DNA from 2 places in the Ensifer sp. ENS11 genome. Region 1 is predicted to be linked to the other one. Evidence: riboswitches for the same ligand, from Rfam matches in the RefSeq annotation. Region 1 holds a riboswitch; the other holds the start of a gene.
The links. Region 1 has a riboswitch for FMN ahead of IB264_RS04745 (DMT family transporter). Riboswitches for the same ligand answer to the same signal wherever they lie in the genome.

Region 1 (4,064 bases):
CGCTTGCCAAGTCGATCGCCAAGGCGACCGGCCGCGAATACGTGCGCATGGCGCTGGGTGGCGTTCGTGACGAAGCCGAAATCCGCGGTCACCGCCGCACCTACATTGGCTCGATGCCCGGCAAGGTCGTCCAGTCGATGAAGAAGGCGAAGAAGTCCAACCCGCTCTTCCTGTTCGACGAGATCGACAAGATGGGCCAGGACTTCCGTGGCGACCCGTCCTCGGCTCTGCTGGAGGTGCTGGATCCAGAACAGAACTCGACCTTCATGGATCACTACCTTGAAGTCGAATACGATCTGTCCAACGTGATGTTCATCACCACGGCGAACACGCTGAACATTCCGGCGCCGCTGATGGACCGCATGGAAGTGATCCGTATTGCCGGCTACACCGAAGAGGAAAAGCTGGAAATCGCCAAGCGGCACCTGCTGCCGAAGGCGATCCGCGATCACGCGCTGCAGCCGAAAGAGTTTTCGGTCACCGACGGTGCGCTGATGGCGATCATCCAGACCTACACACGCGAAGCCGGCGTTCGTAACTTCGAGCGCGAACTGATGAAGCTCGCCCGCAAGGCGGTAACCGAGATCATCAAGGGCAAGGCCAAGGCAGTGGCAGTCACTGCCGGCAACATCCAGGACTACCTTGGCGTACCGCGTTATCGTCACGGCGAAGCCGAACGCGACGATCAGGTCGGTGTGGTCACAGGTCTTGCCTGGACCGAGGTCGGCGGCGAACTGCTGACGATCGAAGGCGTCATGATGCCCGGCAAGGGCCGCATGACCGTCACCGGCAACCTGCGCGACGTGATGAAGGAATCGATTTCGGCGGCGGCATCCTATGTCCGCTCGCGGGCGATCGACTTCGGCATTGAGCCGCCGCTGTTCGACAAGCGCGACATCCACGTGCACTTGCCGGAAGGCGCGACGCCCAAGGATGGCCCGTCGGCCGGTGTTGCCATGGCAACAGCGATCGTCTCTGTCATGACCGGTATTCCGATCTCCAAGGACGTGGCGATGACGGGTGAGATCACCCTTCGCGGCCGCGTGCTGCCGATCGGAGGACTGAAGGAAAAACTGCTGGCGGCCGTTCGCGGCGGCATCAAGAAGGTGCTGATCCCCGAGGAAAACGCCAAGGATCTCGCCGAGATCCCGGACAACGTGAAGAACGTGCTGGAGATCATCCCCGTTTCGCGGATGGGTGAAGTGCTCGAGCACGCTCTGGTCCGCGTCCCGGAGCCGATCGAATGGGACCCGGCAAATGAGCCGGCAACCGTCGCCGCGGTTGATTCGCAGGACGAAGCGGGCGCTTCCATCGCCCACTGATTGACAGGACCGGGCGGGTGCAATTGTGTTCCCGTCAGGCCCATTTGGCAGAAAAACAAGGAAGACCGGCCTCTGGCCGGTCTTTTTTGTTGTAAAAGCATGCTGCAAGCCTTGCATTCCAAGGGATTAGGCGCAATTGGGAATGGCAAGACGCGGGCGATGCGCAAGCCGCCGCGGCTTAAAAACACAGTCGTTTCGAACCATTTTGAAAGGGGTGGAAACATGAACAAAAATGAGCTCGTGTCTGCCGTTGCTGAGAAGGCCGGACTTTCCAAGACCGACGCATCTTCCGCAGTTGATGCAGTTTTCGAGACCATCCAGGCTGAACTTAAGGACGGTGGCGACATTCGCCTCGTCGGTTTCGGCAACTTCTCCGTTTCGCGTCGCGAAGCCTCCAAGGGCCGCAACCCGTCCACGGGCGCAGAAGTTGACATCCCGGCACGCAACGTTCCGAAGTTCACGGCCGGCAAGGGCCTGAAGGATGCCGTTAACGGCTGATAGGTTTGCTTGACGGCCGGATACGAGGCCGGCCGTCCAAGTCTTGAAGGGTTCGGTTCACGCCGGACCCTTTTGCGTTTCGGCTGCCCTTGCAGCAGCGCGGTCTTTGGTCTACGGCTCAGCCCTGTTCTCAGGGCGGGGTGAAACTCCCCACCGGCGGTAAGGGCTCAGCGCCGCGCGTCAAATATGACGCGCAACGGACGCTGTGACACTTGAAAGCTGCTGCATAATTTTCTCCTTAAATCGGATTGGATTTAAGGAATTATGCAGCAGGCCCAAGCCCGCGAGCACTTCAGGCGCTGTCGTGTCGGAAGGTTAGCAGATCCGGTGCGATTCCGGAGCCGACGGTCACAGTCCGGATGAAAGAGAATGATCGTGGGTGCGACGGGCGGGCGGTCCGTCGTCGCATCCTGCGCTCATGTGTCCTGATTTGTGTAGGTCCCTGTTTGCGGATGAAGGACATGAGCGAGACGACCCAAGCACTTTTCACCTCCCGTGCCATGGCCGGTGCGGCCTGGATGATACTGGCCGGCGTCGCCTTTGCTCTCCTGAATGTCGTCACGCAATGGATGACGATGCAACTCGGCTTTTCCGCCACCTCGACTGCCTTCTGGCAATATGCATTTGCACTCGTCTTCTCCCTGCCGTTCCTGTTTCGCGCCGGCCTGTCGGCCATGCGCACCGATTACCCCTGGCGTCACGTCATTCGCGTTGCCTTTGCGGCGCTCGGCGTAGGGGCCTGGGTTTCGGGCCTGGCTTCTGTTCCGATCTGGCAGGCGATCGCGCTGGTGATGACATCGCCATTTTTCATCATTCTTGGTGCGCGGCTCTTCCTGGGCGAACGCGTTGGTCCGGCACGCTGGGCAGCGGCGGCAGTCGGCTTTGCCGGCGCCACGATCATCCTGCAGCCCTGGTCGGAAAGCTTCACCTGGGCAGCGCTGCTGCCGGTTTTCTCGGCGCTGCTCTGGGGGGCGGCGTCGCTGATCACCAAGAGCCTGACAGGCATCGAGCGCCCTGAGACGATGACGGTCTGGTTGCTCGTGCTTCTGACGCCGATCAATGGTGTGCTGGCGCTGTCGGCAGGGTTTGTCGTGCCGAGTGGAACTATCCTTGCGCTATTGGTGCTGGCGGGGCTTTTGACCGTGGTGGCACAGTATCTGTTGACGCTTGCCTATACCGTCGCAGACGCAGCGTATGTGCAGCCTTTCGACGATCTCAAGCTACCGCTCAACGTTCTCGCCGGCTGGCTCGTCTTCGGTTATGCGCCGAGCGGCTATCTGTGGCTGGGGGCGGTCCTGATCCTCGGCGCCTCGCTTTTCATCATGCGCAACGAGATGAAACGCGAGCGCGCGACCGCGTAAGACAACGCTGCACAACAAAGGCGCGGGACTGTCATGCGCCTGTCATCGCCATCCCGCAGAACCCCCTTGTTTTGAATATTCGACATGGGGGATTTTTCATGACCATTTCATCATGCAGAACGGCACTTGCCGCCATACTTCTTGCGTCCGTTGCCTTTCCGGCTGCCGCCGAACCGGTGTTCAATCGTATTGCGTCCTTCGCCGTTGCCGACAATCTGCCGGAGGGCGATGCCCGCAAGGACGCGACATCCGCGGAAATCATTACCGCCACCGAAGACGGCAATACGCTGATCTATTCCGATAGCCCGGGCAAGCGCATCGGCCTTATCGATATCACCGACGCCAAGGCGCCGAAGGCGGCCGGTATCGTGTCGTTCGATGGCGAGCCGACCTCGGTAACCGTCGCCGGTACCAAGGCCCTGATCGCGGTCAACACACGCGAAAGCTTCACCAAGCCTTCCGGCTTTCTCGCTACCGTCGACGTTGCCTCGAAGAAGGTCGAGTCGACCTGCGATCTCGGCGGCCAGCCGGACTCCGTCGCGGTCAACAAGGACCGGACCATTGCTGCGATCGCGATCGAGAATGAGCGCGATGAAGAGGTCAACGACGGCAAGATCCCGCAGATGCCTGCCGGCGACCTGGTGATCCTGTCTCTGAAGGATGGTGGTGCCGATTGCGCGACGATCAAGCACGTGACCCTCACCGGTCTTGCCGAGGTTGCAGGCGACGACCCGGAGCCGGAATTCGTGTCCTTCAACGGCAAGGACGAGATTGCGCTGACGCTGCAGGAGAACAACCACATCGTCATCATCGACGGCAAGTCGGCGACGGTAAAGACGCATTTCTCCGCTGGCGCGGTCGACCTTAGGGACATCGACGCCAA
Region 2 (4,064 bases), on a different contig from region 1:
TCGCTGCGCGAGGAAATCCGCCAGATCCAGCAGCAGCTCGGCATCACCACTGTCTTCGTCACCCATGACCAGGAAGAAGCCCTGTCGATCTCCGACCGCATCGTCGTCATGAATTCCGGGCGAGCCGACCAGATCGGCACGCCGTTCGAGATCTACAACACCCCTGCGACCCGATTCGTCGCCTCCTTCGTCGGCACGCTCAACATCATCGAAGCCAAGGTCGCCGACCCGGCCGCCGGTGCTGTCACCATCGGCAACCAGCAGGTGTCGCTGAAGGAGCCGATCGCCGGCATGAAGGGTGGCGACAACATTTCGCTGGCGCTGCGCCCGGAGGCAGGCTCGATCGCCGACAGCGCCAGGGGCGACACCGCGCTGACCGGCGAGGTGGTTTCGACCAGCTTCCTCGGCTCGGTCATCCGCACCAAGCTGCGCATCGGCGGCGACGTCATCTCCTTCGACATGTTCAACGACCCCGGCCTGACGCCGCCGGCCTTCGGCTCGAACGTCACGCTCCGCTTTGCCGCCAAGGACCTGCTCGTCATCCGCGAGTAGATCTCCAGCGTCCCCCTACAGCGCGTGAGTCTTGTTACGCGCAAAGGTCGCTGTAGCGCTTTGAAGTGCTGCATGTTTTTATCCCTAAATCGAATAGGATTTAAGGAAACATGCAGTAGCTGCCTTGCACATGCCGTGGAGAGATTGCCTGAACCGTCGAATGAAAAACAGCGCATTTTGCACCGGCGGCCGCCATGACTAAAGCGCAGCCGAGTGCGTTCGTCACCCATATCCACGAAGAACTCGCGGATATCGGTCCCGTTGACATAGGCCGCTTCTTCGGCGGTTGGGCCTATCTTGTCGCTGATCGCCAGTTCGCCATCAGCATCAAGGATCGCCTCTATTTCAGGGTTGATCAGCCCCTGAGAGATGCGCTTCTCAGCGAAGGATGTCAGCCGTTCACCTACAACAAGGGCGGCAAACCGGTGGTCGTGCACCGCTACTACGAAGCACCGGTCACTTGCCTTGATGACAGGCAGGCGCTGCTCCATTGGTCCGCACGCGCGATCGCCGCCGAAGACGAAGCCCCGCGTCGCGTCCGCAGATAAATGTCTCGTGGCGGCGACGCGGCACGCGGCCGAGGTCAGACTACGGCGGCTCCCGACGGGAACAGATTTGTCCGGGAGCGATACGGCACGGAAAAAATCTGTCGCGATTTCCCGGATTTTCGTCGCGTCATGCGTTTGACCAGGCACGGCCGATCTATATAGTCGCTCTTGTTCTCAGGGCGGGGTGAAACTCCCCACCGGCGGTAGCGATCGAAAGATCGAAGCCCGCGAGCGCTTCGGAGGTCTACTTCGGAGGTCAGCAGATCCGGTCAGATTCCGGAGCCGACGGTCACAGTCCGGATGGAAGAGAGCAAGCAGGAACGTGGACCCCACACCGGGGTTTCGCGCGCGTGCATGTTCGCCCGACGGGAAAATTGGAAACGCCAAACCCTGGAAGGCTTGAGACCATGACTATTCTTTCCCACCCCACCGCCAAGATTGCGATTGTCCGTGCCCGCTGGCACGCCGACATCGTCGACCGCTGTGTCGATGCCTTCGTCGCCCAATGGACGAAGTTCGGCGGCAGTGCCGCCGACGTCGAGATCTTCGACGTGCCAGGCGCGCTGGAAATCCCGCTGCACGCGCAGAAGCTTGCCAGGACCGGCCGTTACGCCGCGATCCTCGGCACCGCCTTCGTCGTCGATGGCGGCATCTACCGCCATGACTTCGTCGCTGGCACGGTGCTCGACGGTATGATGCGCGTCCAGCTCGATACCGACGTGCCGGTGCTGTCGGCCGTGCTGACGCCGCACAATTTCCAGGAAAGCGCGCCGCTGATCGCCTTCTTCCGCGAACACTTCGTCGCCAAGGGCGAAGAAGCCGCCAATGCCTGCGCCCAGATCCTCGACGCCCGCGCCAAGCTGGCGCTGCTCAACGCCTGATCTGCTGGCGGGCCGCAAGCCCGCGCCGTATCCGGCCGCCACCCCTCATCCGGCCTGCCGGCCACCTTCTCCCCGCCTGCGGGGAGAAGGCTAGGGTGAGGGGCAAGGCTCGCTCAGCGCTCCGATGCGCAACCATCGAGCCGCTTCGCGGCGCCTGCTTGAATCAACCTCTGAACCACCTGAATCAAGCCGCCAGCAACAGCCGGCAAACCGCTGTTTCGAATAGCCAATTCCCGGCGTTCAATGCACCGGCTCTGCCTCATCAAGGCACCGTTCCAGCGCCGCCATCCGGTGGCGATGACCGACCGCCTCGAAACCGACGACGGTCACGAACGGCGCAAACATCAGAATGATCAGGCAGATCGCCATGTCGACGCCCGCCATCGCGGCCGCGATCGACGCCGCAAGCAGCAGCATCGTGCCGGCGAGCAGCCAGGCATGAAGCGGTTCCGACTGCCGCAGCAGATAGGCATACATGCCGTAGACCAGAGCGATATAGGCCGCGACCGGGACCGCCACCGTCAACACGGTCGCAAGCGACCCGATATGCGCCTTGTGCTCGATGTAATAGGCGGCGACATGCAGGCCCGCACCGGTCGCAACGATCGCGGCGAAAATGAACATGTGACCATAGCCCCAGACGAAGGAGCGTCTGCGGTGCACGTGCAGGACCTCGGCACTCGGCAACAGGAAATAGATCCACCACATGCCGAAGGTAAGCCCGGTGCCCGCAAGGCAGACGAGCGCCACGTCGAGGTTCCAGCCCTCCCCATCCACCACCGCCGTGATCGAGGCGACCGTGCCGACGACGCCTTCTCCGAGCGCGATGATTGCCAGAAGGCCGTAGCGTTCCGCAATATGGTGGGCATGCCAGGGCGTGCCGCCATGCCGCGTCTCGGCGATATAGGGCCCGAGCATCTCGATGACGGTGAGCGCCACGACCATGGCGAAGGTGACAACGATCGAGAAGTCGACGAAGATCTGCACGACCCAGCCGAGTTGCGCAACCGTGATCGCTACCACATAGGTCATGCAGGCCTGCCGTCGTGCCGGATCTTGGCCGGCGGCGCGCAGCCACTGGAAGATCATCGCCACCCGCATGACGACGTATCCGAGCACCATCACGCCATTGTCGAGATGGGCACCCTCGTCGACCGAGCGGAACATGGCGGGAAGGCCGATCGCCAGGATCAGCACGCCGACCATCTGCACCATGGTCACGCACCGGAACACCCAGTCGTCGGTGTCATAGGCGGAAGCAAACCAGGTGAAATTGATCCAGGCCCAGCAGATGGCGAAGCTGGCGAAGAAGAAGCCGATCAGCCCCGCCTTGAAATGTCCTTCGGCCATCAGATGCGCAAGCTGCGATGCCGCAAGGCTGAAGGCGATGACGAAGGTCAGGTCGAACAGAAGCTCGAGCGTCGTGGCTGTGCGGTGGTGTTCGTGCGTGTCGCGGCCGCTCATGCGCGCCAGGCGGTGGCTTCCGGCATGCGGCGGTGTCGTTGGGGCGTCGGGCATGGGGCGGCATTCCTCGCTGACGTGACGATATGCAAGCATGTTCAAATATTTACAGAAGCTTCGTCAAGCCGGCAGTGCCCCGGCGGTCTGCCAAAACACCCGACAGCGCCGCGCCTCAAACATGACGCGCAAACGACGCTGAAACGAATTAGGCAGTGGCAAATCAGGAAAAGACGCCCGGCATCTCTGCCGGGCGTCTCGCCGCGATGCGCGAGGGAGGATCAACGTGCATTGCGGTATTAGAGCATTTCCAGGAAAAGTGCGAATCGGCTTTCCGCCAGGAAATGCGTAAAAACAAAGAGATAGAGCGGGTCTGTGGCTCCGTTTAAACCGGAAACGCTCTAGCAGTTGGCTCGCTTACTTCGCCGCGTCGAGACGATCGATCGCGTCGACATTGCCGGCCGACGGGCCGTTCGCGTCGAATTCGGAGGCGAGCCAGGTATCAACGATCGACTTCGCCAGCTCCGGCCCGATGACGCGCGCGCCCATGGTGATGATCTGTGCGTTGTTCGACTTTGCCGCCCGCTCAGCGGAATAGGTGTCGTGGGTCAGCGCGGCGCGGATG

Region 2: it holds a riboswitch for FMN, as region 1 does, so the genes downstream of both, IB264_RS13895 (6,7-dimethyl-8-ribityllumazine synthase) here and IB264_RS04745 (DMT family transporter) in region 1, are expected to answer to the same signal.

Annotation. Positions count from the first base shown of each region.
Region 1 covers NZ_JACVAN010000002.1:136,145-140,208, reverse strand. The annotation lists gene lon (endopeptidase La) at 1-1,322, shown strand, start outside; gene hupB (DNA-binding protein HupB) at 1,545-1,820, shown strand; FMN riboswitch at 1,943-2,195, shown strand; gene IB264_RS04745 (DMT family transporter) at 2,273-3,181, shown strand; gene IB264_RS04740 (esterase-like activity of phytase family protein) at 3,280-4,064, shown strand, end outside.
Region 2 covers NZ_JACVAN010000006.1:116,628-120,691, reverse strand. The annotation lists gene IB264_RS13905 (ABC transporter ATP-binding protein) at 1-552, shown strand, start outside; gene IB264_RS13900 (TfoX/Sxy family protein) at 747-1,100, shown strand; FMN riboswitch at 1,267-1,416, shown strand; gene IB264_RS13895 (6,7-dimethyl-8-ribityllumazine synthase) at 1,508-1,981, shown strand; gene IB264_RS13890 (low temperature requirement protein A) at 2,222-3,499, opposite strand; gene IB264_RS13885 (RpiB/LacA/LacB family sugar-phosphate isomerase) at 3,857-4,064, opposite strand, start outside.